Regions from separate parts of the Kitasatospora sp. NPDC058032 genome, predicted to be linked through region 3. Evidence: riboswitches for the same ligand, from Rfam matches in the RefSeq annotation. Region 3 holds a riboswitch; each other region holds the start of a gene.
The links. A riboswitch is a leader RNA that binds a small molecule or an ion and turns the genes downstream of it on or off. The one in region 3 is predicted to bind cobalamin.
Positions count from the first base shown of each region.

Region 1: it holds a riboswitch for cobalamin, as region 3 does, so the genes downstream of both, ACFVUH_RS11245 (ribonucleoside-diphosphate reductase subunit alpha) here and ACFVUH_RS13500 (ABC transporter substrate-binding protein) in region 3, are expected to answer to the same signal.
Region 2: it holds a riboswitch for cobalamin, as region 3 does, so the genes downstream of both, ACFVUH_RS31995 (prenyltransferase/squalene oxidase repeat-containing protein) here and ACFVUH_RS13500 (ABC transporter substrate-binding protein) in region 3, are expected to answer to the same signal.
Region 4: it holds a riboswitch for cobalamin, as region 3 does, so the genes downstream of both, ACFVUH_RS21950 (HoxN/HupN/NixA family nickel/cobalt transporter) here and ACFVUH_RS13500 (ABC transporter substrate-binding protein) in region 3, are expected to answer to the same signal.

Region 1 covers NZ_JBHVRK010000005.1:275,372-280,106, reverse strand. The annotation lists gene ACFVUH_RS11255 (cellulose synthase catalytic subunit) at 1-756, opposite strand, end outside; gene ACFVUH_RS11250 (hypothetical protein) at 980-1,822, opposite strand; cobalamin riboswitch at 2,251-2,392, shown strand; gene ACFVUH_RS11245 (ribonucleoside-diphosphate reductase subunit alpha) at 2,575-4,735, shown strand, end outside.
Region 2 covers NZ_JBHVRK010000029.1:68,990-73,724, forward strand. The annotation lists gene ACFVUH_RS31985 (hypothetical protein) at 1-84, shown strand, start outside; gene ACFVUH_RS31990 (flagellar hook-length control protein FliK) at 184-648, opposite strand; gene ACFVUH_RS31995 (prenyltransferase/squalene oxidase repeat-containing protein) at 678-1,739, opposite strand; cobalamin riboswitch at 1,841-1,980, opposite strand; gene ACFVUH_RS32000 (enoyl-CoA hydratase) at 2,132-2,905, opposite strand; partial or broken gene ACFVUH_RS32005 (CbtA family protein) at 2,954-3,412, opposite strand; gene ACFVUH_RS32010 (adenosylcobinamide amidohydrolase) at 3,376-4,155, opposite strand; gene cobF (precorrin-6A synthase (deacetylating)) at 4,431-4,735, shown strand, end outside.
Region 3 covers NZ_JBHVRK010000006.1:367,228-371,962, forward strand. The annotation lists gene ACFVUH_RS13490 (ABC transporter ATP-binding protein) at 1-666, opposite strand, end outside; gene ACFVUH_RS13495 (FecCD family ABC transporter permease) at 663-1,742, opposite strand; gene ACFVUH_RS13500 (ABC transporter substrate-binding protein) at 1,739-2,752, opposite strand; cobalamin riboswitch at 2,805-3,010, opposite strand; gene ACFVUH_RS13505 (LuxR C-terminal-related transcriptional regulator) at 3,134-4,252, shown strand.
Region 4 covers NZ_JBHVRK010000013.1:179,371-184,105, forward strand. The annotation lists gene ACFVUH_RS21940 (hypothetical protein) at 1-58, shown strand, start outside; gene ACFVUH_RS21945 (erythromycin esterase family protein) at 235-1,632, shown strand; gene ACFVUH_RS21950 (HoxN/HupN/NixA family nickel/cobalt transporter) at 1,716-2,825, opposite strand; cobalamin riboswitch at 2,879-3,117, opposite strand; gene ACFVUH_RS21955 (PIG-L family deacetylase) at 3,320-4,165, opposite strand; gene ACFVUH_RS21960 (DUF4259 domain-containing protein) at 4,281-4,685, opposite strand.

The sequences.
Region 1 (4,735 bases), on a different contig from region 3:
GCCGACGCAGATCGCGCCGTCGTTGCGCTGCCGGGCGACCTGGACCGAGCGGTAGAACAGCTCCTGGATGGCGCCGGCCCCGCGCTCGATCCAGTTCTGCGAGTCCAGCACCCGGAAGAACTGCGGCGACTGGACGATGCCCAGCTTCGGGTCCCGCCGCAGGTACGGCAGCACCTCGTGCAGGAGGTCGTGCCGGGGCGCGAAGTCGGCGTCCAGGATGAGGATGAACTCGCCGTCCGAGCGGCCGAACCCGTAGTGCAGGTTGCCGGCCTTCTTGAACCAGCCGCGGTTCTCCCGCACCCCGTACCGGAACCCGAAGTCGGCGGCCATCGCCTCGACCTCCGGGCTCGCCGCGTCGTCCAGCACGTACGGCATGACCAGGCCCGGGTAGTGCTCGGCCAGCTTGCGCACGTACGTCCAGGTGTTGTGCAGCACCTCGATCGGCTCGCCGCAGACCGGCAGGAAGACGTCCACCGTCGGGTACTCGGCGGGGTCCCACTGCCGCACCAGCCGGCGGTGCTCCCTGATGTCGAAGTTGGGCGTGAAGCTGTTCACGCGCAGCGACACCACGTAGTAGACGACCGTGAAGAGCAGGAACGGCACACAGAGCCAGAACCACGACCCCAGCAGGTACAGCTCGGCCTGACTGAGCACCAGGCAGCCGAAGCTCACCATCGAACAGAGGGTCAGCACCCACTGGTGGCGGATGGTGTAGCTGTACTTCTCCTGCGAAGTGGGCGGCGCCGGCAGCAGCATGTCCGGAACGGGCTCGCCCGTTCCGCGCCTGCGGCCCGCCGCTCTGCGCCGTCTGGTGGTCGCATTGGCGGCAGCGCTCACCGCGCGGTACCTCCTGCTCGCTGATTCCCCGTCCGGGCGGCCACGGGGGGCCACATCCCTCCCCCGAGGGCGGTCATCCTATCCGACCGCCTCGGCCGTCCCCCGACCGACCACCCCTGGGCCGCCGCCCCCTGACCGACGGTCAGCCCGCGCGCGAACCCCGGGCCAGCAGCACGTCCTTCGTACGCCCCGCCAGCGAGACGGCGGCGGCCGCCGCGAGCTGGTCGCTCTGGTCCTCGCCCTGCTTCAGCGAGCCGGCCACCGTGAAGTAGCCGAAGCGGCCGATCGCCGCGTGCGTCTCGGCGCAGCCCGACTTGTCGGTCACGCAGAACATCGCGACCCCGGTGCCGGACAGGCCCTGGATCAGGCCCGCGTGCCGGCCGAGCGCCCGGTCCGCGCCCGCCTTGTTGTCGAAGACCGCGACGCCGACCGTGACGGCGCTCTCGCCGTTCACGTACGTCGCGCGGACCAGCGAGCGGCAGGTGTCGTCGCCGAGCGCGAGGCCGAGCCCGCCGGTGGTCGCCTTGGAGCAGGGGGCGGTCGCGCCGGTCACCTGGCGGGTCCACACCTTGCCGTCGACGGTCCGGGTCTGGTCCGGGAACAGCGTCGCGGCGTCGACCGGCAGCCTGTCGGTGGCGGCGTCGGAGATCACCGCCAGCGCCTGCTCGGTGGGGGTGGCCGTGGCGGACGGGCTGCCGGCCGTGGTGGACGCGCTCACGATCGGCTTGGGGTCGACGCCCTTGTCGCGGCCGTTGATCCACACCGCGGCCCCGACGACCCCGCCGACCAGGACGGCGGCCGCCACCACGGCGCCGATCCACCGCCGCTTGCGGCGGCGGGACTCGGAGGCGTGCCGGTCCGCCATCGCGTTCCAGTCCGGCTCGGTCGCGGACGGCGCGGGCGCGGGCGGCTGGGCCCCCTGCTGGGGCCACTGCGGGGCGAACGGGGTCGGCCCACCGGCCACCGGCTGCGGCGGCTGCGACACGGGCGGCGGCCCTGGCTGGGGCGCGGGCACCGGCCCCGGCTGCGGGTACGGCACCGTGCCGGACGGCAGATGCGGCACCGCCGGCGGAGGAGCCTGCGGCGGCACCCCTCCCGGCTGCGCGTACGGCGTCGGGGGCGGCCCGAAACCGCCGGGCGGCGCCACCGGCGGCTGCCCATGCTGCGGCACCTGCCCCGGCGCACCAGGCTGCTGACCCTGCTCCGGCGGCACGGCCCTACCGGCCCAGTCCCCCGGAGCGCCCGTTCCCTCGCTCATGTGCCGAGATCGTAGGGCATGCACCGGACGAGAGGCCGATCGGTGACCAATCCGTTTCAGAACACGGCCCCGCGCAGGCACCCACGGGACCGTCCCGGTACCACCGGTCATGGGAGCAACACGCCACGCTGCACAAGATGTGGTGTCGCATCGAGCGAGCACCACTAGATGTATGCTCGTCCCTGCTGTCGACGCAGGGGAACCCGGTGCGAATCCGGGACTGCCCCGCAGCGGTGTGCGGCCGCCTCCCCAGGCACGCCGCGAGTCCGAGTACCTGCCGACGGCGTGCCGAAGCCTCCCCGCAGGGGCCATGGCACCAGCACCACCTTCCGGGCCTCGCGGGCGGGCCGGGGACGGCACGCGCGGCGCCTTCGGGCCCGCGTGGCGAGTTCCCCTGCCCCGAACGGCCCGGTACCCCGATCCACCGCCGCCGACCGCCGCCAGGAGAGAGCGCCTTGACCACCGCTGCCTCAGCCACCCTGCCCGCCCAGGGTTCCAGCTCCGCCCCCGCCGACCCGACGGTCTCCGACCCCGGCGGTGCGCTCCTGCGCCTCCTGACCGACCGCAGCACCGACCTCCCCCAGGTCGACCCCGGCCATGTCGCCGCCGCCGCGCTGCGCGGCCGCCACGCCGGATCGGACTTCGCCGAGCTGCGCGGGCTGGCCGTCGACGCCGCCGCGTCGATGATCGCCGAGGACCCCCAGTACTCCAAGCTCGCGGCCCGGCTGCTCGCGCTGGAGATCGTGGACGAGGCGGCGAGCCAGGGCGTGGTCTCGTTCTCCACCTCGATCGCGGTCGGCCACGCCGAGGGCCTGATCGGCGACACCACCGCCGACTTCGTCGCCAAGCACACCGCCGCCCTGGACGCCCTGGTCGACCCCCGGGGCGACGACCGCTTCGAGTACTTCGGCCTGCGCACCGTGCAGTCCCGCTACCTGCTGCGCCACCCGATCACCCGCAAGGTCGTCGAGACCCCGCAGTACTTCCTGCTCCGCGTCGCCTGTGGCCTGGCGGTCGGCGACAGCGAGCAGTCGGTCGCCGAGGTCGCCGAGCTCTACCGCCTGATGAGCCGGCTGGAGTACCTGACCTCCTCGCCGACCCTCTTCAACTCCGGCACCCGGCACCCGCAGATGTCCAGCTGCTACCTGCTGGACTCCCCGCTGGACAACCTGGACTCGATCTACTCGCGCTACGCGCAGATCGCGCGGCTGTCCAAGCACGCCGGCGGCATCGGCCTGTCCTACTCCCGGATCCGCTCCCGCGGCTCGCTGATCCGCGGCACCAACGGCAAGTCCAACGGCATCGTGCCCTTCCTGCGCACCCTGGACTCCTCGGTCGCCGCCGTCAACCAGGGCGGCCGCCGCAAGGGCGCGGCCTGCGTCTACCTGGAGACCTGGCACGCGGACATCGAGGAGTTCCTGGAGCTGCGCGACAACACCGGTGAGGAGGCGCGCCGCACCCACAACCTCAACCTGGCGCACTGGATCCCGGACGAGTTCATGCGCCGGGTCAACGCCAACGCCGACTGGTCGCTGTTCTCCCCCGCCGACGTCCCCGAGCTGGTCGACCTGTGGGGCGAGGAGTTCGACGAGGCCTACCGCAAGGCCGAGCTGGCCGGCAAGGCCGTGCGCACCATCCCCGCGCAGACCCTCTACGCCCGGATGATGCGCACCCTGGCGCAGACCGGCAACGGCTGGATGACCTTCAAGGACGCCTCCAACCGCGCCGCCAACCAGACCGCGCTGCCGGGCCGCACGGTGCACAGCTCCAACCTCTGCACCGAGATCCTGGAGGTCACCGACGACTCGGAGACCGCCGTCTGCAACCTCGGCTCGGTCAACCTCGGCGCCCACGTCGCCGAGGGCGCGTCGGCCGACGACCTGCTGAACGCGCTGGACTGGGACCGCCTGGACGCCACCGTCCGCACCGCCGTCACCTTCCTCGACCGCGTGGTGGACATCAACTTCTACCCGACCCCCGAGGCCGGCGCCTCCAACTCCCGCTGGCGCCCGGTGGGCCTCGGCGTGATGGGCCTGCAGGACGTCTTCTTCAAGCTGCGGATCGACTTCGACTCCGCCGAGGCCGCGCGGCTGTCCACGCTCATCGCCGAGCGCATCATGCTCACCGCGTACGAGCGCTCCGCCGACCTGGCCGAGGAGCTGGGCCGCCACGAGGCCTACGGCGAGACCCGCGCCGCCCGCGGCGAGCTGCACATCGACCACTTCCCGAGCGCCGCGCCCGAGTGGGCCGACCGCTGGGCCGCGCTGCGCACCCGGATCGCCGGGACCGGCCTGCGCAACTCGCTGCTGCTCGCCATCGCGCCGACCGCGACCATCGCGTCCATCGCCGGCGTGTACGAGTGCATCGAGCCGCAGGTGTCCAACCTGTTCAAGCGCGAGACCCTGAGCGGCGAGTTCCTCCAGGTCAACCCCTACCTGGTGCGCGACCTCAAGGAGCTGGGCGTCTGGGACCAGCAGACCCGCGACGCGCTGCGCGACGCCAACGGCTCGGTGCAGGAGCTCGGCTGGCTGCCCGCCGAGGTCCGCTCGCTGTACCGCACCGCCTGGGAGCTGCCGCAGCGCGCGCTGATCGACCTGGCCGCGGCCCGCATGCCGTACATCGACCAGAGCCAGTCGCTGA
Region 2 (4,735 bases), on a different contig from region 3:
CTGGACGGCGCCACCGCCACCGCCGCCACCCGGGCCACCATCGTCCACGTGGGCGACACCGTCTCGCTGCGCTTCGGCAGCTGATCCGGGACCGGCCGCACCGGACGGCCTGACCACCCCTGGAACCGCCGGTGCCCCGGTCTCCGTCGCGGAGGACCGGGGCACCGGCTGTGCGAACGGGTGTCAGGGGGCGGTGATGCCCGGCTGTGCACCCGCGCCGAAGGCCCAGCCCTCGACATCGCCGGGGGCCGGGTTGTAGCTGGCGGCGCCGAGGCTGCTGTATGACCAGGGTCCGCCGTGCTGGGCGTGCCAGTACGACCAGTACGCGCTGCCGGTGGGGTTGGTGCAGGTCGTCGGCAGGGCGTTGATGGTGCAGACGAAGCCGGGGTAGCGCGGGTGGAAGGTGTACGAGAATCCGGCGCCGGTGAGCGCGGCGAGTCCGCTGGCCGGGTCGCCGGGCGCGCAGCCGGTCTGGATGCCGCCGCCGACGGCGGTGAAGTCGACCACGACGGTGACGCCGGTGGTGCCGGTGCAGGCGGCAGCCCGGGCCTCGGGGGCGTGCACGGCGCCGGCGCCGAGGAGGCTCACGGTCAGCGCTGCGACGGCGGCGAGCGAGCCGAGGGTGCGGCGGGTCAGGTGCTCGGTCATCAGGTCTCTCCTCGTGCGGTCGCGGGCGGTCAGGGGGTGGCGGGCGCGGGGCAGGCCAGGGTGGGCGCGTCCTGGCGCGCACCGGCGGCGGAGAGGGTGGCCAGCGGGGTGCCGGCCAGGCCGAGGACGGCCTGGCCGGTCGCCCGGGCCGCGTTGCCGGGGTTGAAGCCGGAGGCGTCGTAGGCGACCGCGCCGCGCACGGCCGGGTCGGCGTCGCAGCGCTGCTGGAACTTGACCAGGCGGCTCCAGCCCTTGAGACCGGCGCCGAAGCGGGCGTTGGAGAGCAGCGCCTGGGTCGCGAGACCGGTGGAGTTGGCGTTGGACGTGGTGGACCCGGCGGCCGAGAAGCCGCCGTCGGCGTTCTGGTGGGCGGTCAGCCAGCCGAGCCCGGCGGCCGCCTTGGCCGCGCGGCCGGTGGCGGCGAGCGCCTGGACGGCGAGGGCGGTGGCGTCCGTGTCGCTCGTGCAGGCGGCCTGGCCGAAGGAGACCGGGAAGCCACCGTCCGCGCACTGGCTGCCGGCCAGGAAGTCGACGGCGGCGGCCGGGGCGCCACCGGGGGTGCGGTGCAAGGCGATCAGGGCGAGCGACTGGCCGAAGGCGTTGCTGTAGTCGCCCCACTGGGAGCGGTCGGAGAAGCGGCCGCTCGGGGCCTGGAGCGAGCGCAGCCGGGCGGGCAGGTCGACGCCGCCGAACGCGGTCGGGTCCGCGCCGCGCACCTCCGCGGCGAGCAACAGCTTGGCGGTGGCGCCCGCGTAGGCCTCGGTGGTGCCGTCGCCGAGGTAGCCGGTGAGGATCGCGGGCTGCGCGAGCCAGGCGGTCGCCCTGGCGGCGGCGGTGTCCGCGCTGCGGGAGGCCGCGAAGGCCAGGACGGCGTCGATGGTGAGGCCCTGGTCGGGGTAGGCGGTGCCGTCGAAGACGGACTCGAAGTGGTCGCCGTCGACGAGCCGGCGGGCCAGCCATCCAGCTGCGGCGGTGTCCGGACGGATCGTGGGCGAGTCCGCCCCGACCGGTGCGGCGACCGCCGGAAGGGCAGTGGCAAAGGCGATGGCCGGTATCGCGAGGAGTCCGAGGGTGCGGCGGAGCGTGGTCACGAGGTTCCTTTCCGGGCCTGGACGCAGGGGCCCGGAGGGAGCGTCGGCGCGTGCCGGGGCAGCCCACGGAGCTCCGGCCCGCAGACCACGACGGGAGGAGTGGACGACACATCTCCGCCGACGGGTACTCGGGCTCGCCGCCGACACGGGGTCGACGGCCTACCGTTGCGGGTCAGCGCCGGATTCGGACCGGCTTCCCCCGACGGCGGAGTCGGAACATGACGGCCCATCATGACGAGGCGTGAAACGAGGGTCAAGAGCCCAGTACGACCAATCGCGGGAGGACCCGTCAGGTCGTCGACGACCGACCTCCGGGAAGCACCGGACCGGTCCCGGACGTCCCACGACCGTGGTGCGGCGCCCCTCTACCGGGCGCCGCACCGCGGCGGGCGTCAGCGGTGGGTGAAGGAGGCCGGGCGCTTCTCGGCGAAGGCCGCCATGCCCTCCTTCTGGTCGGCGGTGGCGAACGTGGCGTGGAAGAGGCGGCGTTCGAAACGGACGCCCTCGGCGAGGGTGGTCTCGAAGGCGCGGTTGACGCTCTCCTTCATCATGATCGCCGCCGGGGCGGACATCGCGGCGACCTTCTCCGCCGTCGCCAGCGCTTCGGCGAGCAACTCGCCCGCCGGGACGACGCGGGAGACCAGGCCGGCCCGTTCGGCCTCCTCGGCGCCCATCATCCGGCCGGTGAGGCACAGCTCCATCGCCTTCGCCTTGCCGACCGCCCGGGTGAGGCGCTGCGAGCCGCCGATGCCCGGGATGACGCCGAGCTTGATCTCCGGCTGGCCGAACCTCGCGGTGTCGGCGGCGAGCAAGATGTCGCAGAGCATCGCCAGTTCGCAGCCGCCGCCCAGTGCGTAGCCCGCGACGGCGGCGACGACCGGCTTGCGGAGACGGCCGAGCTCGTCCCAGGCGGCGAACCAGTCGCCGAGGTAGGCGTCGACGAACTCCAGCGACCGCATCTCCTTGATGTCCGCGCCGGCCGCAAAGGCCTTCTCGGATCCGGTGATCAGCAGGCAGCCGACCCCCGGGTCGCGGTCGAAGTCCCGTGCCGCAGCGATGACTTCGTTCACCCATCCGCCGCTCGGCGCGCGGAGCAGGCACCCCCGAGTGACCGCCGCGGGTGCGCAGACCCCGGCGACCTGCCCCACCTCTGGCACCGAACCCACCGAGCGGTGCAGCGGCCCCGCAACGCGACCGAGCACGACGTTGTCCGGCAGGACGAGGGCGAGCACGGCCATCACCACGGCGTAGCCGAGGCCGGCCGCGACGACGGCGTTCCAGGTGCCCAGACGCGGAGCCAGGCGCTTGCCGAGGATCACCGCGGCGACGCCGATCAGCACGCTGAGCGCGATCATCAGGAAGAACAGCGCGGTGCGCTTCCCGATGGTGTCCGGGTTGCCGACCGCCGGCGGCATCGCCGGGTACTTGAGAAACGTGCCCGACCCGGCGGCCGCGCCGCACGGCGGCGAGTCCGTGCGGCAGTTCTGCGCCCGGGTGGGCGCCTGGCTGGACGGCACGGCGGCCGCGCTGGGCGGCCGGGTGCTGGTGGTCGCCGAGCCGGTTTCGACGGCTCCTGGGTGGCGCACCCCGGCCGGTCGTCCTGAGGCTCCTGCGGACGGCTCATCACCCACCCCGCTCACCGGCCGGCGTGCAGGACGTTCTCGCGGCAGCACTCGGGGCTCGGCCCCTGATGGGGTACGGCAGGTCCACGGTCCCGCCGCCGGCGGTCGCGCTCAGCCCCGTCGAGCACGGCTCGGTGCACGGCACGGGCCAGCCGGGACCCCCACACGGAGCGCGGGCCGCCGAACGGGTCGGCCGCCGCAGGCGTGTCCGGTGTGCGGACGGCCACGCACACCGCGTCGGACGGCGTCCCGGAACAGTCGTACCCGGCCTCCAAAAGGGCTTGCACCTTGGCCTCGGTGGCCGTCGCGAGCAGGTTGACCAGACCGCCGTCGGTCACCTGGGCCGGCACCACCGCGAGGATGTTGATCGTTCCGGGAACGAACGCGCCCGGCGCGAACAGGACGGGCACCGACGCGGCGGGGTCAGCGGCCCACGTCGGGACCCCGATGCCGGTCGTCACCAGGGCAACGACGCCACCGTCCTCGCTCCACGTGCAGTCGTCGACCTCGGCGGCGGTCATCAGGCCGACGCCCGGCCCGCTCAGGCCTTCGGCCGCCGCGAGCTCCGCCAGGTGCCGATCGGGGTCCATGCGGGAGTAGCCGGACCTGACCTGGGCGTTCAGCACCCAAGCGCGCTCGCCGAGCCCCCCGCCCAGGACGGCACTGCTGACCATCCGCCACCCCGGGCCGGCCTCCCACACCAACTGGTGGCGGCACGAGCCGTCCTCCGTCCGGGCACGCCGCAGGACGACGGGTGGCCGCTGCTCCGGCACGAAGCTGTCCGTGGTACTCACCTCTCGGCACTCGGGATCCGCCCAGCCCTCCCCCGGCTCTCGGGCGCGCGGTGGCCGCCGGCCGGGGCGGCCGGGGATTCCAGCGGCCCGCAGCATCCGCAGCCGTTCCTCCCCCGCCCGTATCCGCGAACGTATCACTGCCTCCGGTTCGCCGAATTCGCCGGAACCCACCCGCTCCCTACGAGGAATCCGCAGGTGGCGCGGCCCGCGGGGAGGTGTCCGGTCGCGGCCGACGCCGGCGACCACCGGGTCCGGGATCCGGCAGAATCGCGGTCATGCGGCAGATCATCGTCATCGGCATCGGTGCGGGCGACCCGGACCACCTCACCCTGCAGGCGGTCAAGGCCTTCGCCCGCACCGACGTCTTCCTCCTCCTCGACAAGAACGAGCAGCGCCAGGACCTCATGCGCCTGCGGCGGCGGATGATCGAGGAGCACGCCCGGCCCGGTCATCGCGTGGTCGAGGTACCGGACGCCGAGCGCGACCGGACCACCCCGGCCTACACCGAGGCCGTCGAGGACTGGCGCCGGCGTCGGGCCGAGCTGGTCGGCCGGCTCGTCGCCGAGGAACTCGGCCCGGA
Region 3 (4,735 bases):
CCGGCCGTCGAGCAGGACGGCGACCTCGTCGCAGTAGGCGGCGGCGAGTTCGAGGTCGTGCAGCGCGGCCACCGTGGTGATGCCCAGCCCGCGCACGGTGCCGAGGAAGGCGAGTTGGTGGCGCAGGTCGAGGTGGTTGGTGGGCTCGTCGAGCAGGAGCACCCCGGGCTCCTGCACCAGCGCCCGCGCGAGCTGGACCCGCTGGCGCTCGCCGCCCGACAGCGTCGGCCAGGACCGGTCGAGCAGGTGGCCGACGTCGGCCGCCGCGACGGCACCGGCGAACACCGCCCGCTCGTGGGCGTCGGCGGCGGCGTCCGCCGGCACGGGCCAGCGGCCGCGGTGCGGGGTGCGTCCGAGGTCGATGACCTGACGGGCCGACAGCGACAGCCGGGTGTCCGCCTGCTGCTCCATGAAGGCCACCTGGCGTGCTCGCCGGCGGGCCGTGAGCGCGTGGAGGTCCTCGCCGTCCAGGAGGACCCGTCCCGCGCTCGGCCGGGTCAGTCCGGCGACCGCGCGCAGCAAGGTGGTCTTCCCGGCGCCGTTGGGTCCGAGCAGGCCGGTGACCCGGCCGGGGGCGAACGCGAGCGAGACCTCGTCGAGCAGCGTGGCTCCGCCGATGCGCACACGAAGTCCCTCCGCGCGCAGCCCGGCGGGCGTCGCCGTCACTGACCGCTCCCGTCGGCCCGCCCCTGGCGCCACAGCAGCCAGGCGAAGAAGGGCGCTCCGAGCCCGGCCGTGATGACGCCGACGGGGATCTCCCGGTCGGGGAGGACCGAGCGCGCCACGATGTCGCTGCCCACCAGGAGGGACGCGCCCACCAGCGCCGACACGGGCAGCAGGAGGGCGTGGCGCGGGCCGCAGACGAGCCGGACCACGTGCGGTACGACCAGGCCGAGGAAGCCGATGACGCCGGTGTTGGCGACCAGGCACGCGGTCACCAGCGCGGCGGTGGCGACGAGGAGCCAGCGGGTGCGCTCGACGTGGACGCCGAGGGAGCGGGCGGCGGTCTCGCCGAAGGCGAAGGCGTCCAGGTCGCGGGCCGAGGAGGCCAGGACCGTGACACCGGCCAGCGCGACCGCGGTCAGGAAGACGGCGGTGGGCCACCGCACGCCGGCGACCGAGCCCAGCGTCCACTCCATGACACCGCGCGCCGCGTTGCGGTCCCCGAGGACCAGCACGACGAACGAGGTGTAGGCCCCGCACATCTGTCCCACGGCGATGCCGGCGAGCACGGTCCGGGTGGTCGGCAGCGACCGGGTGCGCGCGCCGGCCAGTGCCAGCACGACGACGGCGGCGATCAGGGCACCGGCGAAGGCCGCCGTCGCCACCGCGCCGGTGCCCACGGCGCCGGACACGCCGACGCCGAGCACGATCACGGTGACCGCGCCGGCGGCGGCTCCGTCCGAGATCCCGAGCAGGAAGGGATCGGCCAGGTCGTTGCCGGTCAGCGTCTGCAACACCGCGCCGCAGACCGCGAGGCCGGCGCCGGTGGCGGCCGCTCCCAGGACCCGGGGCAGCCGCAGCTGCCAGACGATCCGGTCGTCGAGCAGCGTCACCTGCGGGTCTCCCAGCCCGAGGCGGCGCACCACGACATCGATCACCGTCCGGACCGGCTCGTGGTGCGAGCCCACGGCCAGGCCGAGGAGCACGGTGGTCAGCAGCAGGGCCGCGGCGACGGCCAGGGCCGCCGCCGCGCGGCCCGGACCGGCGGGCCGCACGGCGGGGCGGGCTGCCGTGGTCATGAACCCGGGCGCAGCTCGGCCAGCCCCTCGGACACCCGGGCGGCGCCGTCGGCGAGCCGCACGCCGGGGGTCGACTCCGAGAACGGCACCACCACGAAGGCCTTGCGCTGCACGGCGGTGAGCCTGCTCAGCACCGGGTCGTTCTCCAGGTAGTCGATCTTGGACTGGGCCGTGTCCGAGTCGGCGTCCGCGAGCACGATGGCGTCCGGGTCCGCGGCGACGACCTTCTCCCAGCTCACGTTCTGCCAGCTGCCGGGCAGGTCCCCGAAGACGTTGCGGGCGCCCACGGCGTCGAGCACGAGCTGAGGTCCGCCGTGGCCGGCGCCGACGTAGGGCGTCTTGGTGTCGGAGTCGAACCAGAGGATCTTCAGGTCCTTGCCCGCGGCCGCCGCCGTGAACCGGGCCAGCTGCTGCTCCTGCTGGCGCTGGATCGCGGTGGCCCGCTCCGCGACGCCGAAGACCTTGGCGACGTCGTTCAGTTCGCCCCACATCGCCTGCCAGGTCGTCGGCGGCACCTGGCTCTTGTCCGAGCAGCCGAACGGGGACAGGTACGACGGGATGCCCTGGCCGCGCAGCTCCTCCCGGGTGCCCGCGACCTTGTCGGTGAACGCGCTGGAGTAGGAGGCGTACAGGAAGCCGGGACGGGCCGCGAGGAGCTTCTCCTTGGTCGGATAGCCCTTGGAGAGCACCGGAACGGAGTCGTAGGCCGCCTTCCACTTCTCCGGGACGGCGTCGTCGAGATAGGCGGTGCCGGCCATGCGGGACTGCAGGCCGAGGGCCAGGGCCACCTCGGTGGCACCCTGGTTGAGCGTCACCAGCCGGTCGGGCGGAGCGCCGACCGTCACGGTGGTCCCGCAGTTGTCCACGCTGACCGGCTCGGCACTTCCGGTCGTCGCACTGGACGCGACGGGCGCGGGGGCGCCCGCGCAGGCGCTGAGCACGCCGGTGAACAGGACGGCCGCGACCGTCCGGCCGACACGCGTCGGGCCTGCGGGGCGTGCGGAACGCATGGATCGGAACGGGCGCGGCAGAGCGCTGGGCACGTGTTCTCCAAAACCCTCGTGGAACATGTCGCGCCGTGGCCGGTCTCCTGGCTTCCGCATCGACACACCGCAGCCGACCTTCCCGGGCGGCTCTTCCAGCCCGCCCAGTGGTCCTGACCGCTGGCGGAGCCGGTCAGCGAGGGCCGCGATACTCCGCGGCAACAGTGGCGAGGGCCGCACCGGACTCAGACCGGTTTCCCGAACACCATGGCGATTGCAAGGTATCAGGCGTGGTCAGGTCGGTGCCGACCGGCACCTGGCGCGACTGCCGCCCTTCCTCGGTCGGTGGCGACCGGCGACGTCCCAGGACTGTGGGGAGTACGCCAACTTCGGCCCTATGGTAAAGAGATGACCTCATTCCGCGACAGGGAACGCCGCATGATGGGAGAGATCGACGATCTGGCGGCGGCGAAGCTTCCGCTCGAACAGTTCTTCCGGCAGCTCCTCACCGTCCTCGGGCCCGCTCTCGGATCCGAAGCGGGCTGCCTGCACGGGGCCGATCCGGTCACCGGCTTCCTGACCTCCACCGTTGCCGAGGGCCTGCAGCCGACCGCCTTCGAGCACGCCATCCGGTTGGAGATGTGGTCCGACGACACCACCCGGTTCGTCGACATCCGGGCCGCCGGACGCGTCGTGGAGACCGTCCACCGCGCCACCGGTGGCCGCCCCGAACGCAGCGTGCGCTACCGGGAGCTGCTCGCCGAGTTCGGACTGGGCGACGAGCTGCGGATGAACTTCGACGTCGGCGGCGGACGGTGGGGAGCCGCCGCCTTGATGCGCGAGGCCGGTTCGGCGCCCTTCGGCGCGCGCGAGCAGAGACTGGCCGAACGGGCCGCCCGGGCGGTGGCCGCCGCCCTTCGCGACTATGCGCTGCCCGCCGCGGGCGGCCCTGACGGACAGGACGTCCGAGCGGACCCGCAGGACGGACCGTACTGGCTCGGGGTCGCCGTCATCGGCCCCACCGGTCAGCTCACTTCCGCGGACTCCGGGGCCCGGCAGCTGTTCGAGGAACTCTCCGAGCCGCAGTACCGCCCCGCCGGAGTGCCGACCGCGCTGGTCTACCTCTCGGAGCGGGCCCGCACCCACGTGCCCTCCGCGAACGCGGGCGCCCACGCCTGGGCCCGGCTGCGCCGTCCCAGCGGCCAGTGGCTCGCGGTCCGCGCCTCGCTGCTCGACCGGAGCCCGCGGGGCAGCGTCGCCCTGGTCGCCCAACCCGCGAGCCCGGTCGACGTCATCCCGCTGTCCCTGCTGGCACACCGGTTCTCCCCCCGCGAGCAGGAGGTGGTGCTCCAGGCAGTACGGGGCCTGAGCACCAGGGACATAGCCCACCGGCTCTTCCTGAGCCCGGCCACCGTCCAGGACCACCTGAAGTCGGCCTTCACCAAGACCGGCGTCCGCAGCCGCCGCGAACTCGTCGCGCTCCTCGCGGCCCCGTACACCGCCGGACTCGGCCGTCCCCCGGCCTGACGCCCCCACCCGGCCGGTCCCGCCCCGGAACCCGGCACGCGCCCGGACAGCACGCGGGCCCCAGGTCACTGACCTGGGGCTTGGTCGTTGAGCGGTCCGCAACGGGTCGTCCTCCTACCACAGGGAAGAGGCGTCGCGCCCCCTGCAAACCTGGGATGCCACCGGTCGCCGCCGGATGGGAGGGTCTGTCCCGGCGCCGCCCCTGCGACGGGGTCCGCCCCCGTACCCATGACACCTTCCCGGCAGAGGAGTTCCTGCCCCGTGCCACGCGCCCCTCACCCCGGAGTCCCCGCCGGCCGACGAGACCCCCGCCCTGCCTCCCGTACCGCCGAGGAACCCCGAACGCCGGACGGCCCGGCCACCCGAGGGTGACCGGGCCGCTCGTACGGGAGCCCTCACGCCGTGCCCCGAGGGCTCCGGACCGGCACCGGCACCGGCACCGTAGGCGGTACCGCCGGGCGGACTGCCCACTGCCCCGCCCGG
Region 4 (4,735 bases), on a different contig from region 3:
GCCGACCCTCGCCGAGCAGCGCTGCCGCGAGTGCGAGCGGGCCCTGCGCACCCGGTAACGGACGGCGGCCCCCCGGCGGGCGGGGGGACGCCCACCGAATTCCGCCGGGGGGTTGCCCCCAGGAAGGCCGGAGGCCGTCCCCAGTGCGCCGCCGTCGCCGCCGAAGTCAGGATCGACTCACCGAAACGCCGAGGTCGACGGCGTTCAGGCCGAGTCGAGGAGTGAACCGGAACGATGACGGACAGCAAGCGGATCGGGCGGCGCGGACTGCTGGCGGCGGCGGCGACGGCGGTGGCGGCAGTGGCGGTAGTGGCGGCAGTGGCCGTGCCGGCCCCGGTGGCGGCGGTCGCCGCCCCGGTGGGACCGGCGGCCACGGCGGAGGTGAACGCCGAGTACGCCCGCCGGGCCGAGGTCGTGCGCGCTCTGGAGAGCGTCGCCCAGCCGCTGCGCACCACGGAAGCCGGCGGCCGCACCGCCGACCTGAACGCGCTGGGCGCGATGATCGGCGACGCCAAGGTGGTCGGCCTCGGCGAGGCCACCCACGGCTCGCACGAGTTCTTCGCGATGAAGCAGCGGCTCTTCCGCTACCTGGTCGAGGAGAAGGGCTTCACCAGCTTCGCCCTGGAGACCAGCTGGACCAGCGGTCTGCAGATCGACGAGTACGTCCAGGGCGGGCCGGGAGACGCCCGGCAGCTCGTCAAGGAGGTCCTGGGCGGCAGCCCGTGGGAGCGCGAGGAGTTCGCCGACCTGATCGCCTGGATGCGGGCCCACAACCGGAGCCACCCGAAGAACCCGGTCCACTTCGTGGGTGACGACCTCGGCCTCCCGAGGCTCGGCGACCCGGCCTTCGACCGGGTCACCTCCTACGTGCGGCAGGCCAGGCCTGCCGCTCTCCCGCAGCTCGACGGGCTCTACGCCGGCCTGCGGCCCCTGGACGACCTCTTCGCCTACATCGGCAGGCCGGTCGCCGAGCGCCGGGCGAACGCCGCCACGGCCCGGCAGGCGCTCGACCTGGTCACCGCGAGCGGCACCCCCGGCGACGACGCGTACGAGTGGGCCGTGCAGCACGCCCGCAACATCGCCCAGACCTTCGCCTTCGCCACCTTCGACCTCGGCGACCCGGCCTCCGTCGCGGCCTCGGAGCAGCTGCGCGACCGGGCGATGGCCGAGAACACCGCCTGGTGGCAGCGCCGCACCGGCGGCAAGGTGCTGATGTCGGCGCACAACGGCCACGCCGGCTACCTGTCCACCGACACCTTCCTGTACCCCGAGCCGCAGGGCTCCCAGCTGCGCGACACCTACGGCCGCGACTACGTGGCCATCGGCTTCACCTTCGACAGCGGCTCCTTCCTCACCACCGACGCGGTCCTGACCGGCGGCTGGAAGTCCGTCACCGTCCCGGCGGCCACTCCGGACATGAACGAGTACACCCTCGACCGGGTCCGCTACCGGGACTACTACGTCGACCTGCGCACCGCTCCCCGGGCGGCCCGGGACTGGCTGGACGTCAGCCGGCCCACCTACGACGCCGGCACGATCTTCGTCAAGGACCCCCTGCCGCGGCTCGCGATCGGCCGGGCCTACGACGTCCTCATCCATCTGAACCAGGTCACCGAGGCGCGCAGGTTCTGATCGGGTCCGCTCCGACCGGGGCCGTGCCGGGCCCCGGTCGGGATGCGGCGCGCGCCGGCGCGGCGGCGCGGTCCGGAGGGGCGTCAGCCGGTCTTCTCCACCCGGGCGCTCCAGCGCTGCTCGACGTTGCCGAGCCGCCAGTAGCCGAGGGCGCAGGCCCAGACGACGACGAACAGGCCGACGATGACGTAGCCGACGTTGTCGAGACTGATGTCGGCGATCCAGGTGGTGACGGGGTCGGTGAGGTCGAGCTTCTCGTGCAGCACGCCGACGAGCTCGATGGTGCCGATCAGGAAGGCGACGGCGATCGACAGGCCGGTGATCGTGAGGTTGTAGTAGACCTTGCGGACCGGGTTGGAGAACGCCCAGTGGTAGGCGAAGTTCATGAAGGTGCCGTCGAGGGTGTCGAACAGGCTCATGCCGCAGGCGAAGAGCAGCGGCAGGCAGAGGATCGCGTACCAGGGCAGCCCCGAGGCGGCGCCGGAGCCGGCCATCACCATCAGGGTGACCTCGGTGGCGGTGTCGAAGCCGAGGCCGAAGAGCACACCGAGCGGGTACATCTGGCCGGGGCGGGTGATGGACTTGGTGAGGCGGCCGAGGAAGCGGTTCATGAAGCCGCGCTCGTCGAGGTGCTTCTCCAGCTGGCGCTCGTCGAACTGCCCGGCCCGCATGGCCTTGTAGACCTTGTGGATCCCGGCCAGGGCGAACAGGTTGAGGGCGGCGATCAGGTACAGGAAGGTGCCGGAGACACCGGTGCCGATGACGCCCAGGACGCCGCGGACGGTGGACTGGTCGTCGACCAGCGTGCCGGCGAACCGGGCACCGCCGGCGACCAGGGCGGCCATCGCCAGGACGATGCTGGAGTGGCCGAGCGCGAACCAGAAGCCGACCGAGATCGGGCGCTGGCCGTCGGCCATCAGCTTGCGGGTGGTGTTGTCGATGGCGGCGATGTGGTCGGCGTCGAAGGCGTGCCGCATGCCGAGGGTGTAGGCGGTGATGCCCAGGCCGACGCCGAACACCTGGGTGCCGACCTCGTACTTCTCCGGGGCGACCAGCAGGAACAGCGTGCCGAAGGCGACGACGTGCATGGCGGCGATGACGGCCAGCAGGCCGCCGGTGCGGACGGTGTCCCCGCGCTGCCAGCGCGGGGCCCTGGGCAGGGTCGATGACGACGTGTCGTCGGTGAGGGTCATGACGGGCGGCCTCTCCAGCTCCTCGATGGGGGGCACCCCCGGGCGGGGCCGGGGGGTACTGCGCGCGCCGTGGCCGGTCTCCTGGCTTCGGGTGTACCGCCGCACCCGCGTCCGGGCAGGGCGGAGCGCACCCCTGACTCGTCTTCCCGTGTGCCGTACGGCACCGGTGACTGCCCGCGTCGGTCGCGGGCACGTCGGGGGTACTTCCCTTCACAGTGGCGAGGGCCGCGCCGGATTGGGCCCTGACGGGCCGCCACCGGTCTTCCCGAGCACCACGGCGGGGAACACCGTAGGGGCTGGGCCCTCCTGCCGACAAGGCTGTGCAGTTGCGTGCCCGTCGCAACAGGGCGGGTCCGCACGGTCGAGGGGGTGGTTCTGACCTGGAGCGATCCTTCCTCCGGCCGGTCCCCGTTGATGACCGATGAGCCGTCGCCCGGCCGGGCGACGGCTCATCACGGTCTGCGGCGCGGGGCGCGCCGCCGGGTGGGGGCTGCTCAGCGCAGGCCGGCGAAGAGGTCGTTCTCGGGGAGCTCCGCATCGGTGGTGTCGTGGACCCGGACGAAGGTCTCCACGCCCATCAGCTGGGTGAACTTCTCCTTGCCCATCTTCAGGAAGAAGATGTTCTCGCCCTGGCTGGCGTGCGCGGCCAGCGCGTCGAACTTCTGGCCGCCGAACGCGGTGGTGTCCACCCAGGTGGTGATCTCCTCGTCGGGGAGGCCGATCTCGGGCATCTCCGACTCCCCGGAGCCCGGCTCCTCGGAACCCGGCTCCTCCCAGTCCGCGCCGAGCTCGCGCATGACCTCCCCGAACCGCGCCATCATCGAGCGGGGGGCCGTCGTCCAGTACACCTTCGGCGTCGTGCCGGCCAGCTCCAGCGCCCGCGACGTGATGCGGTTGGCCTGGATGTGGTCGGGGTGGCCGTAGAAGCCGTTCTCGTCGTAGGTCACGACGACGTCGGGCCGGTAGCGCCGCATCAGTTCGGCGAGGCGGGCGGCCGCCTCGTCCACCGGCGTGGTCCAGAACGAGCCGGGCGCGTCGTTGGCGGCCCAGCCCATCATCCCGGAGTCCGCGTAGTCGAGCATTTCGAGGTGGTCGACCTTGAGGACCTCGCAGCTGGCCTCCAGCTCCTGACGGCGCATCGCGGCGACGGCCGCCGGGTCGTGTCCGGCCTCGCCGGGCTTGACTCCTCCCGGGCCGTCTCCGCAGGCGCCGTCGGTACAGGTGACGAGCACCGTCCGGATGCCCTCGGCCGCGTAGCGGGCGAGCACACCGCCCGTGCCGGTGGCCTCGTCGTCGGGGTGGGCGTGCACGGCCATCAGGGTCAGGGGCCGGTCGGTCATGGGGGCTCATCCTTAGGTCTGCCGAGTGTTCGGCCTCGGTCTGCGGCACGGGGCCGACAGAGCGCGGTCCGCCGTGTTTCTGATCGACTGTTGGGAACGAGGGAGCCGCGGTCCCCTATTCCGGGGAGCCGGGCCCGCTCGGATCGGCCGCCGCGTTCCGGGCGATGGCCTCGGCCAACTGGTCGAACGTGCGGTTCAGTACCGACCGGCGTGCCTCCTTGAACCCCGGGGAGGGCTCCAGGCCGTCGATGCTCCGCTCCCAGACGGCCATGAACGTCGTCTTCCACTGCATGATCACGCGGGCCTCCGGCAGGTCGCCGGCGCCGTGGCCGGCCCGGGCGAGGGAGAACAGCAGCTCCAGGTTGCACGGCACGGCGACGCCCCAGTACTCGTCGGGTTCGAGCTCGACGGGGTCGCCCGCCATCGCCTGGGCGACCTCGTCGACGAGCCGGTCGATGACGAGCGACAGGTGGTCCAGGGCCGTGTCGCTCTCGAAGTTCCCGCTGCCCCACGTGCCCACAAGGTCTCCTTCGAAGGGTCCCGCTGTCCGTCCCGGTGTCTGTCCCGCTC